3 regions of the Phytobacter diazotrophicus genome follow, and region 1 is predicted to be linked to each of the others. Evidence: predicted binding sites of a transcription regulator. Region 1 holds the regulator's gene; each other region holds the start of a gene.
The links. Region 1 encodes PurR, which represses purine synthesis genes. Its sites were predicted from a motif close to CANGCAAACGTTTGCNTG; they were not measured.

Region 1 (4,165 bases):
CGGTGCGACCCAGGCGATTCCGGTCGGTGGCCGATATACCTTCCGCGATATGGGCATGCTGAGCTGGAAATGCGTGGTTGCCCGCCATCATCCGCTGGCGACAATGGTATCACCGCTCAGTGATGATACGTTGCGCAACTGGCCCTCACTGGTACGCGAAGATACTTCCCGCTCGCTGCCTAAACGCATCACCTGGCTTTTGGATAATCAGAAACGGGTTGTCGCCCCGGACTGGGAGTCATCTGCGGCCTGTTTGTCAGCCGGACTGTGTATTGGGATGGTGCCTGCGCATTTCGCCCGCCCGTGGATCGATCGCGGTGAGTGGGTTGCGCTGGCACTGGAAAACCCCTTTCCGGACGCCGCCTGTTGTCTGACCTGGCAGCAGAATGATGCCTCACCGGCGCTGAGTTGGTTACTGAGTTATCTGGGCGACAGCGAAACGCTGAACAGGGAATGGCTGCGGGAGCAGGAGTGAGCTGCTCCCGGCAGGATTAACGGCGATAGTCGCGGAACGGACCATCGGCAACCGAGCGGCGTTCAATCAGGCGCGGATGCACTTCAATCGACTGTGACTCTTCACGTTTGTTCACGATACGGTCAAGCAGCATGTTAAACGCGGTTTCCCCCAGCGAGTCTTTCGGCTGGTGAATGGTCGTTAGTGAAGGGGTAAAGAAACGCGAATTACGCACGTTATCATAACCGATCACCGAAATATCCTGCGGCACGCGCAGGCCCATTTCGTCTGCCGCACACAACGCGCCCATTGCCATAATATCGCCGCCGCAGAACACCGCGGTCGGGCGAGAGGACTGGGTCAGGATCTGTTGCATGGCGCGATAGCCGGACTCCGGCTCAAAGTCACCCTGCACGATCCAGTTTTCCGGCACGGTGATATGGGCCTCTTCCATCGCTTTCATAAACCCGCTCAGGCGGCCTGCGCCCGTATTGCGCTCAAGGGGGCCTGGGATAACGCCAATTTCGCGATGGCCGCGTTCAATCAGGTAACGGCCAGCCATATAGCCGCCGGCAAAGGCATTATCGATGACTGTATCGGTAAAATCGGCTTTTGCTTCGCCCCAGTCCATGACCACCATGGGAATGTGGCGATACTCTTCCAGCATACTGAGTAACGATTCCGGATATTCAGAACACATGACCAGCAGGCCATCCACACGTTTTTGCGCCATCATGGACAGATAGGCGCGCTGTTTTTCCAGGTTATTCCAGGCGTTACCGAGAATAAGGGTATAGCCTTTCTGGAAACAATTTTTCTCAACCGCCTCGATGATCTCAGCGAAATAAGCCGCCTCGCTACTGGTCGCCAGCAAGCCAATAGATTTGGTGTGATTGACTTTCAGGCTGCGGGCAACCGCGCTGGGGGAGTAATGTAATTCTTTAATCGCCGCCCAGACGGCGTTACGCGTCTCTTCTGCAACGAAACGCGTCTTGTTAATTACGTGTGATACGGTTGTGGTGGAAACGTTTGCTCGCTTCGCTACGTCTTTAATCGTTGCCATCAGATCTTACTCCAGACCATATCGTAAACTCCTGATAATACATAAGGTAAACGTTTGCCTTCCATCACCCTGTACCCATAGAAGGGATTGCAATACGCCGGGAAAAAGACACTGGACGTCAGGAGGGGAGTCAATGGCCGGTACGCTAATAAATTTAGCGTCGAATTTTGTCTGATCTTGACCAAAAGGGGAAGTGCTAAAACGTGTATCACCCTAAATCCTGCAAGATTTTTACGTTTATTTGTGCAAAAATGCGTTACATCACTTTTTGTGTGGAAATTAATAAGGAGAAAAATTGATGAGCACCGACCTGAAGTTTTCTTTAATGACTACCGTGATTGTACTTGCCCTGATTGTTGCTGCCGGGCTGACTGCCGCACTGCATTGATTTATCCCGAGGGAGAGGCTTCTCTCCCTCGTTTCACCCCTCGATTGTCATCAAATTAGCAATAGTCTTTTCCCATTTCGCTAACTTCTGTTTTTTGTGATTAATGTCATACTTTTGACTTCTGTGACGGTGTCGCGTGTCGACACGGCAATTCCGGAGTCTATTTATGAAGATTAATTTCCCACTGCTTGCCCTGGCGATTGGCGCTTTCGGCATCGGTACGACCGAATTTTCCCCCATGGGGTTACTCCCTGTTATCGCCCAGGGCGTGGATGTCTCGATCCCGGCGGCGGGTATGCTTATTAGCGCTTATGCCATTGGCGTGATGGTTGGAGCACCGTTAATGACGTTGCTGCTTTCACACCGGGCGCGACGTAATGCGCTGGTATTCCTGATGGCGATTTTTACCCTCGGCAATGTGCTCTCGGCACTTTCACCGGATTACACAACACTGATGCTCTCCCGCATTATCACAAGTCTTAACCATGGCGCTTTCTTTGGGTTGGGTTCTGTGGTGGCTGCAAGCGTGGTGGCAAAAGAAAAACAGGCAAGCGCAGTGGCGACCATGTTTATGGGGCTGACTATCGCCAATATTGGCGGTGTGCCCGCAGCAACCTGGCTGGGCGGGGCGATTGGCTGGCGCATGTCGTTCCTTGCTACGGCGGGGCTGGGGGTTATCGCCATGATCAGTCTCTATTTTTCCTTGCCGAAAGGCAGTGCCGGCGAACGTCCTGATGTGCGCAAAGAGCTGGCGGTCTTAATGCGACCTCAGGTGGTTTCCGCGTTACTGACGACGGTACTGGGGGCAGGGGCGATGTTCACGCTCTACACCTACATTTCACCGGTCCTGCACCGTATTACCGATGCCACCCCGGCCTTTATCACCGTGATGCTGGTGCTGGTGGGCGTTGGATTCTCCATCGGCAACTACCTTGGCGGCAAGCTGGCTGACCGCTCGGTCACAGCGACCCTGAAAGGCTTCTTGCTGTTATTGATCGTGATTATGGTTGCGATCCCCTGGCTGGCGCGCAGTGAGATCGGTGCGGCAATCAGCATGGTTATCTGGGGCGCGGCAACCTTTGCGGTAGTGCCTCCGTTGCAGATGCGTGTTATGCGTGTGGCACATGAAGCGCCCGGATTGTCGTCGTCAGTCAATATTGGCGCGTTTAACCTGGGTAATGCGCTGGGGGCAGCGGCAGGGGGTGCGGTGATTTCGGGTGGTCTGGGGTATACCGTTGTGCCGGTTACAGGGGCGATTATTGCAGGGATGGCGTTACTGTTGGTGCTGTTTTCCGGCAGAGCCAGCACAGAACGCACCTGCACAGCAGCAGAGTAAAAAACAGGAGGGTTTCCCCTCCTGATGATTACGCGGCGAGGTTCTTCGCGACAAACTCCCAGTTGACCAGCGTCCAGAAATGCTCCAGATAGTTTGGACGGGCGTTACGATAGTCAATGTAGTAAGCGTGTTCCCACACATCCACAGTCAGCAGCGGCGTGGCGTCGGTGGTCAGCGGTGTTCCGGCGTTTGATGTCGAAACAATGGCCAGTTTGCCATCGGCGTTTTTCACAAGCCACGTCCAGCCTGAACCAAAGTTCTTCACTGCGGCATCCGTGAATTTCGCTTTAAACTCAGCAAAGCTGCCAAAGGCTTCGGTAATCGCAGCCGCCACAGCACCGGTAGGTTCACCGCCTGCGTTCGGGGCCAGACAATGCCAGTAGAAGGTGTGGTTCCAGACCTGGGCTGCATTGTTAAACACGCCGCCCTCAGAGCTACGAATAATCTCTTCCAGCGTTTTGCCTTCCAGTGGGCTGCCTTTAATCAGGTTGTTCAGGTTGGTGACATAAGCCTGATGATGTTTGCCGTGATGGTACTCCAGTGTTTCCGCAGAAATGTGCGGAGCCAGGGCGTCTTTTGCATACGGTAATGCAGGTAATTCGAACGACATTGCTTCACTCCTTATTGTTGTAATGCACTCAATAACCTTATTGAGTGTAAGGATAGGGTAGCAAATCGAAAGGGGAGAAAAAAGAGAGAGTTACCTGCCGCATTAGCAGCAGGTACGAGATTAGCGGATGGTTTTTGGCGTAACCACTCTGCGGGCACCCACATAATGACGCTGCCAGTAATCTTCGCTTAATGAGGTAATCTGAATATCCTGGCCGCTGCGTGGTGACTGAATGAATTTGCCGTTGCCGACATACACACCCACGTGGTCGGCGGTACCACGACCTTGTGTACGGAAGAACACCAGATCGCCGC
Region 2 (4,165 bases), 1.2 Mb from region 1:
ATAATGAAGGCAAGGTCATCCCGTTGCAGAAAGACGGTCACCCGGTGCACCATGTGCTGAATGTCACCCAGCCCGAACAGACTTTTGTCTTTGATAACGTCTACTTCCAGCCAGTGCCGTCGCTGCTGCGTGAGTTTTCCGCGCCGGTGAAACTGGAATATAAATGGAGCGATCAGCAACTGACGTTCCTGATGCGCCACGCCAGCAATGATTTCTCTCGCTGGGATGCCGCACAGAGTCTGCTGGCGACGCACATTAAGCTCAACGTTGCCCGCCATCAGCAGGGGCAGGCGTTGTCTTTGCCACTGCACGTTGCCGATGCGTTCCGCGCGATCCTGCTGGACGAACATATCGATCCGGCTCTGGCTGCGGAAATTCTGACGCTGCCTTCAGCAAATGAGATTGCCGAATTGTTTGACGTTATCGACCCGGTAGCCATCGTGACGGTACGTGAAGCGCTAACCCGCACCCTGGCCACCGAACTGGCAGATGAAGTGCTGGCCGTTTATAACGCCAATAAGCTGGATACCTACCGCGTGGAACATGCGGATATCGGCAAGCGTGCCTTACGTAATACCTGTCTGCGTTATCTGGCCTTCGGCGACGCGCAACTGGCCGATAAGCTGGTAAGCGAGCAGTATCACAATGCTGATAACATGACGGATGCGCTTGCGGCGCTGTCTGCCGCGGTTGCCGCCCAACTGCCGTGCCGTGATGCGCTGATGCAGGAATACGATGACAAATGGCATCAGGATGGTCTGGTGATGGACAAGTGGCTGATCCTTCAGGCCACCAGCCCGGCAGAAAATGTGCTGGATACCGTGCGCGGTCTGCTTAAACACCGTTCGTTTACCATGAGCAACCCGAACCGAGTGCGTTCACTGATTGGCGCGTTTGCCAGCAGCAACCCGGCAGCATTCCATGCGCAAGACGGTAGCGGCTATCAGTTCATGGTCGAAATGCTGACAGAACTGAACAGCCGTAACCCGCAGGTAGCTTCGCGCCTGATTGAACCGCTGATTCGTTTAAAACGTTACGATGCGAAACGTCAGGAAAAAATGCGTGCGGCGCTTGAGCAACTCAAAGCATTGCCGAATCTGTCAGGCGATCTGTATGAGAAAATCAGTAAAGCGCTGGCATAACATTCAGCGGGCAGGCACTGTGTGATAACAAGCCGGGTTAGCGTCTACAGCGCGACCCGGTTTTTTTATTACGAGGCTCTGGCAACACCCGGTATATGGGCACCGAAGGTGGGGACTTGCGTGTCGCGGCGGTGTAAGGCCTGCCAAAATGTTTCCAGTGCACTGTCCAGGCGCGTCTGCAAATTCGCGGTGAAGCGGGGCTTATGCTGATAATCCTCCACCTGGCTGTCATCGGCGAAGACGCCATGCAACACTTCCTGGGCTTTCAGTGCGCTCAGAACTGGCTTGAGCGCATAATCCACGGCCAGCATATGTGCAATGGTACCGCCAGTGGCGACCGGAAGGACCACTTTGCCTTCCAGCGCTCGTTCGGGGAACAGATCAAGCAGGGTTTTTAGCGCGCCGGAAAAAGAGGCCTTGTACACCGGGGTAGCGATGATCAGCCCATCGGCCTCATGTAATTGTTCGAGCAGTGTCTGCAGCGCCGGGCTGTCGAAGCGGGCGTAGAGCAAATCTTCCGGGACAAAGTTATGCAAATGCCAGTGACACACTTCAACATCAAGGGCCGTCAGGTGTTCGCGCGCATATTCCAGCAGGGCGCTTGAGCGGGAAGGGTAACGCGGGCTTCCCGCCAGGGTGACAACTCGCATATTCACTCCTTATAACCATTTGCTTCGTTTTATTAAACATCGATAACTATTTTCTCAGTGTCGCAGAGGTTTTATATTCCGCTAAATGATTTTTTTAGTGAAAACACGTTAAAAAACGAATATGCAGAAAAGGATAAGGAAACGATTGCGTTCAGTTCACCTTTTTTTGCCCAAGGTCAATTCCATTTCTTCGGCTAATCAAAGATAATACGCCCCCGGTTTGCACACCGGGAATCCAGGAGAGTTCATGTACTACCCCTTCGTTCGTAAAGCCCTTTTCCAGCTCGACCCCGAGCGCGCTCATGAATTTACTTTTCAACAATTACGCCGCATTACGGGTACGCCGCTAGAGGCACTGGTGCGTCAGCGTGTGCCGGAAAAACCGGTACAGTGCATGGGGCTAACGTTTAAAAACCCACTGGGACTTGCCGCTGGCCTCGATAAGAATGGTGAATGTATCGATGCGCTGGGTGCTATGGGGTTTGGCGCGATCGAGATCGGTACCGTGACGCCGCGCCCGCAGCCGGGCAATGACAAGCCGCGCCTCTTCCGCCTGGTCGACGCAGAAGGGTTGATCAACCGTATGGGCTTCAACAATCTGGGCGTTGATAACCTGGTTGAGAATGTGAAAAAAGCGCATTTTGACGGCGTGCTGGGTATTAATATTGGCAAAAATAAAGATACGCCCGTTGAAAACGGCAAAGATGACTATCTGATTTGTATGGAAAAAATCTATGCCTATGCCGGTTATATTGCGATTAATATTTCCTCACCAAACACGCCGGGCCTGCGAACATTACAATATGGCGAAGCGCTGGATGACCTTCTGGGTGCCATTAAAAATAAGCAGAATGAGCTTCATCAGACCCACCATAAATATGTTCCTGTTGCTGTGAAGATCGCCCCGGATCTTTCCGAGGAAGAATTGATCCAGGTGGCCGACAGTTTAGTTCGCCATAATATTGATGGCGTCATTGCCACCAATACAACGCTGGACAGAAAACTGGTTCGCGGAATGAAAAATTGTGATGAAGCGGGTGGGTTAAGTGGCCGTCCGCTGCAATTAAAAAGCACCGAAATTATTCGTCGCCTGTCCCAGGAATTAAATGGCCGCTTACCGATTATCGGCGTGGGTGGCATCGACTCCGTGATTGCCGCGCGCGAGAAGATGGACGCAGGAGCATCACTGGTACAAATTTATTCCGGCTTTATATTTAAAGGACCGCAACTGATTAAAGAAATCGTTACCCATATCTAATCTTTTGCTCACTATCGGACAACCAGGGCTTTATTTCCGGCCCTGGTTGTTTTATATTCCGTGATTGTTGCTAATTTGTACATTTTAGTCTTTGCTTATTTAGCGTAATAAGCGAAACGGCACAGGATGAAAAAGGCAAAGGGATGTTTACGGAGAGAGGGGAACAAAATGCGAATTAAACCTGACGATAATTGGCGCTGGTATTTTGATGACGAGCACGATCGTATGATGCTCGATCTGGCCAATGGCATGTTATTTCGCTCGCGTTTTGCCCGTAAAATGCTTACCCCGGATGCGTTTTCCCCCTGCGGATTTTGTGTAGACGATGCCGCCTTATACTTCTCCTTTGATGAAAAATGCCGCGACCTGATGCTTTCTAACGAACAACGTGCCGAGCTGGTGCTTAATGCACTGGTGGCCATTCGTTTTTTGAAGCCGCAAATGCCAAAAAGCTGGCACTTTACCAGCTACAATCAGCCGTGGTCTCCCTGTGCGGGAGAAGCTGCGAGCGTCGTGATGAGTGACAGCGGCGAAGAGGTGAGTTTACTGGTCGTTGAACCGGGTGAAAATGCCGCACTTTGCCTGCTGGCCCAGCCGGGTGTGGTTATCGCCGGGCGTACGATGCAATTAGGCGATCCTATTAAGATCATGAATGACAGGCTGAAACCGCAGCTCAGTGCTGCCAGTTTCAGCTTTGAACAGGCCGTTTAACTTTCCAGGCGAACTGAGGTTTTTGGTACACAGCTACAACTCAGGATAGAACCATCTTGCGCAATAGCTGATTTTTTCAACGGGCTGACCTCACCCTCAATCAGGCGAATGCGACAGCAGCCGCAAATGCCCGCCCGACAGGAATAGGGCACGCGTATCCCCTGATTTTCCAGTTGCTCAAGCAAGATTTGCTGATTGTTACCGCGAAAGCTTTGCCCCTGCCAGACAATATCCACCACGTCTTCTGTTTTCTGCTCTTGTTCTACAGACTCAACAGCCTGTCCTGCGCCATAGGGTTTAGCGGGTGCACTGGAAAGGACCACGACCTCATCACCTACCCGGACGACCCCACTATTGCGGGCAATTAAGTTCTGACCGAAATCAACATCACCATTATCTTGCGC
Region 3 (4,165 bases), 2.0 Mb from region 1:
GTCTTCACGGTACGGCACATCAACTTCGGCAGCTCATTCCATTTGTAATCACGGTAGATGAACATGGTGACGAAGAAGGCCCACAGGCAGGCGACAGCGGCAGATTCTGTGGCGGTAAAAATCCCGGAAAGAATGCCGCCGAGAATAATCACTACCGTCATCAGCCCCCATAACGCATCAACGAACATCCTGATCGCCTGCTTAAACGGAATCCGCTCCCCTTTCGGGTAACCGCGTTTGTGGGCAAAACCCAGACATAACGTCATCAGGCTCACGCCCAACAGCAAACCCGGCAGAACGCCCGCAATAAACAGCGTCGCAATGGATACCGTGCCTCCCGCCGCCAGCGAGTAAATGACCGAGTTATGACTGGGCGGGATCAGGATAGCCTGCACCGATCCGCTGGCCGTTACCGCCGCCGCATATTCACGCGGGTAGCCCTTTTTTTCCATTTCCGGGATCATCACGCTACCGATGGATGCCGTATCGGCGACCGACGAGCCGGAAATCGCGCCAAAAAAGGTCGATGCGACAATGTTCACCAGGGACAACCCGCCGCGAATGAACCCGACAAACAGATAGGCAAAATTGACCAGCCGCCGCGCGATGCCGCCCTCCGCCATGATTGCTCCCGCCAGAATAAAAAACGGAATCGCCAGCAGCGTGAATTTGTTCACCCCGCTGGTTATCTGGATCATCAGCGCTTCCAGCGGAAGATCTATCCACAACGCGCCGGCAACGGCACTCAACCCGACGGCAAACGCCACCGGCATACCCAGCGCCAGCAGAATGGCGAGGGTGAATAACAATACAAATGCGTCCATTGTTCACCCCTTACCCATGGTTGCCAATCAGTACGACCGGGCGGTTTTCCTGCGAGCCGAACAACAACCGTTCGAGCACAAACAGGATCAGAATGGCCGAACCTATCGGCAACGGCAGATAACTTTCGCCTGAGGTCAGCAGGGGAAACTCCGCCACAGGTTGTTCCCACAGCTCAACGCACAGCCAGTAGCTGTACCAGCACATGATGAGAGAGATGAGCAGCATCAACAGATCGACAAGCCGCGCGCATACCATCTTTAGCGTGTCAGGCAGACGATCCGTGAGCATGTTAACCGCAATGTGGGAACCGGCGCGGTACCCCACCGCCGCGCCAATGAACGTAAAAGTGACCATACAGATGATGGCAATGGGTTCCGGCCATGACTCTCCGCGATTCAATACGTAACGCGAGAAAATGCCAATCGGAATAACAATCGTCATCACCAGCAGTGATATGCCGGCCACCGTCATAGCAAGCAGGTACAGGCGATCCATCCACTTTAAGTAGAGTTCTGACATACATTCTCCGCAGAAAAGTGGGGTTATTTAACGTCAGCGATAGCTTTCATCAGATCCTGATGCTTATCGCCATACTGGGCGCGCACCGGCTCTGTCGCTTTGATAAACACCGATTTATCAATGTCATGAAATTGCACGCCGCCCGCTTTCATTTTATCCAGCGCCTGCTGGGTATAGGCTTCCCAGAGTTTGCGCTGTTCGAACTGTGCTTCACGCGCCAGGGTGAGGATTTTTTTCTGATCATCGGCGCTGAGTTTGTCCCATTTCACTTTGGAGTAGAGCAGCATTTCAGGGGTGATAAAGTGACCGCTGAGGGTATAGTTTTTGGCAACCGGCATATAGTTATGGGCGATAAACGTCGGCGGGTTATTTTCCGCGCCATCAATTACCCCCGTTTGCATGCCGCTATAGACCTCGCTCACTCCCATCGCCACTGAGTTAGCGCCCATCTGTTTTAACGTTGCCAGAGCGACGGGGCTGCCCTGCACGCGAATTTTCATGCCGTTCAGATCTTCGGGCTTAACCACCGGTTTTTTTGTGATGAGATTGCGCGTACCGGAGTCCATCCAGCCCAGAAATACCAGCCGGGATTTCGGATTGGCCGTCAGCTTATCGCCAATCTGTTTACCGATATCGCCATCAATGACCTTGTGCATATGGTCTTCATCCCGGAAGACATACGGCAGGGTGAAAACTTCAATATCCGGGAGAATAGCGGCAACAGGGGCCATTGAGACGCGAATCATATCGATAGCGCCCATTTGCGCCTGCTCGATCATCTGTTTTTCATCGCCCAGAACGCCGCCGGGAAAGACTTTAATCTCCAGCTTGCCGTCCGTTTGTTGTTTGAGTTTTTCACCCATGTTCTGCACAGCAACAATATTGGGATAGCCTTCCGGATGCACATCGGCAGCTTTAATCGTCTGCGCATTAACGGCAGATACAGATAACAGTGACACGGTGGACAGGCACAACGCGGCCAGCAACGGCTTGAAAGTCGTTTTCATCGGGTCTTCTCCAGGGTAGTGAAAGGTAAATGTTAAAACAATGTTTTATTTTTACGCTTAAAAACTAGACTACCGCTGGAAAAGGGAGGGTGAAGCGCCTCACAAAAAGCGCTAAAAAATGAAACGGCGGTTTAAATTGGTGGCAAGGATCGCAAACTGCGTAAAAACGCGGCCTGAAATGGGGAGTTATTGCCCTTTACGCACCAGATAGCGATACGGCAGCGATTGCGTCTCATGGGCCACCAGTTCGTGTTCCATAAAGCGGCAGAACCCCGGAATGTCACGGGTGGTCGCCGGATCGTCAGCAATCACCAGCAGGGTTTCACCCGGCAGCATATTGCGTACGGTTTTGCGCACCATCATCACCGGCTCAGGGCAACGCAGGCCCAGCGCGTCAAGAGTATGGTCGGCGGTAGTAAAGAGGTCGGTCATTTTCGTCTCACACGGGAAAAAACGGCATTAGTTTACGCTGCCCATTTTGTGACGCAAGCCAGGTTAACGATTGCGTTAAAAATAACCATTGCATCGGCGTAATGTTGCAGTATCATTCTGCGGCTTTGCACAGTATCAACACGCGCTATTGGCGCAGCCGTTTGATTAAGGCCAGCGCGCAGGCACCCCGGCGTACATCGAGTACGTAAGGATGACGAGCACTGCCGATGTGAAAATGGCAAGAAAAATAGCGTGTTACATGCTTATTGGGTTCCCTCACCCCAAACACTAAAAAGGTCACAATATGACGCAGTTTTCACAAACTCAGCGCATGAAAGCGCTGTTCTGGCTATCCCTTTTTCACCTGCTGGTGATCACCTCCAGTAACTATCTGGTACAGCTACCGGTTAACATTTTCGGCTTCCATACCACCTGGGGCGCATTCAGTTTCCCGTTTATTTTCCTGGCGACAGATTTAACCGTGCGTATTTTTGGCGCGCCACTCGCCCGACGGATTATTTTCGCTGTGATGGTACCTGCGCTGGTTATCTCCTACGGCATCTCTTCCCTGTTTTACATGGGAAGCTGGCAGGGCTTTGAAGCACTGACTCATTTCAACCTGTTCGTCGCCCGTATCGCTACCGCCAGCTTTATGGCTTACGCGCTGGGGCAGATCCTCGACGTGCATGTCTTTAACCGCCTGCGTCAGAACAAACGCTGGTGGCTGGCGCCTGCGGCCTCAACGGTGTTCGGTAACGCCAGCGACACCCTCGCTTTTTTCTTCATCGCCTTCTGGCACAGCCCGGATCCGTTTATGGCCGAACACTGGATGGAAATCGCCCTGGTGGACTACGCCTTTAAGGTCATTATCAGCATCGCCTTCTTCCTGCCGATGTACGGTGTGTTGTTGAATATGCTGTTGAAAAGACTGGCAGACAAATCTGAAATATCAGCGTTACAGGCCAGTTAAGAGTACGCGATGCCAGTTGTGGTAAGATGGCCCGCATGAGCCGTTATGGCTGTTTATCGAAAGGAAGAAGTCAATGCGCAATCTGGTTAAATATGTCGGTATTGGCCTGCTGGTAATGGGTCTGGCGGCCTGCGACAACAGCGACAGCAAAAAAACACCCGCTCAGGGGGCATCTGCAGAAAGCAACGCGACCGGGCAACCGGTAACACTGCTTGATGGCAAACTCAGCTTCTCGCTGCCCGCAGACATGACCGATCAAAGCGGTAAACTGGGTACGCAGTCTAATAACATGCACGTTTACTCTGACTCAACCGGTCAGAAAGCGGTGATTGTGATTGTGGGCGACGACACTCAGGAAGGGCTGGATACGCTGGCAAAACGTTTGGAAGACCAACAGCGCAACCGCGACCCG

Region 2: a site for PurR is predicted at 1,927-1,944, ahead of pyrD (quinone-dependent dihydroorotate dehydrogenase). Genes of this name have one in related genera too.
Region 3: a site for PurR is predicted at 2,843-2,860, ahead of tusA (sulfurtransferase TusA). Genes of this name have one in related genera too.

Annotation. Positions count from the first base shown of each region.
Region 1 covers NZ_CM125428.1:2,388,351-2,392,515, forward strand. The annotation lists gene punR (DNA-binding transcriptional activator PunR) at 1-475, shown strand, start outside; gene purR (HTH-type transcriptional repressor PurR) at 492-1,517, opposite strand; gene cydH (cytochrome bd-I oxidase subunit CydH) at 1,816-1,905, shown strand; gene ACS0RQ_RS11715 (MFS transporter) at 2,072-3,241, shown strand; gene sodB (superoxide dismutase [Fe]) at 3,270-3,851, opposite strand; gene ACS0RQ_RS11725 (C40 family peptidase) at 3,972-4,165, opposite strand, start outside.
Region 2 covers NZ_CM125428.1:3,628,384-3,632,548, reverse strand. The annotation lists gene pepN (aminopeptidase N) at 1-1,142, shown strand, start outside; gene ssuE (NADPH-dependent FMN reductase) at 1,211-1,792, opposite strand; gene pyrD (quinone-dependent dihydroorotate dehydrogenase) at 2,040-3,050, shown strand; gene zapC (cell division protein ZapC) at 3,219-3,761, shown strand; gene ACS0RQ_RS17720 (YcbX family protein) at 3,758-4,165, opposite strand, start outside.
Region 3 covers NZ_CM125428.1:342,477-346,641, reverse strand. The annotation lists gene ACS0RQ_RS01620 (TRAP transporter large permease) at 1-824, opposite strand, end outside; gene ACS0RQ_RS01615 (TRAP transporter small permease) at 835-1,344, opposite strand; gene ACS0RQ_RS01610 (TRAP transporter substrate-binding protein) at 1,368-2,351, opposite strand; gene tusA (sulfurtransferase TusA) at 2,538-2,783, opposite strand; gene ACS0RQ_RS01600 (7-cyano-7-deazaguanine/7-aminomethyl-7-deazaguanine transporter) at 3,088-3,753, shown strand; gene ACS0RQ_RS01595 (DcrB family lipoprotein) at 3,827-4,165, shown strand, end outside.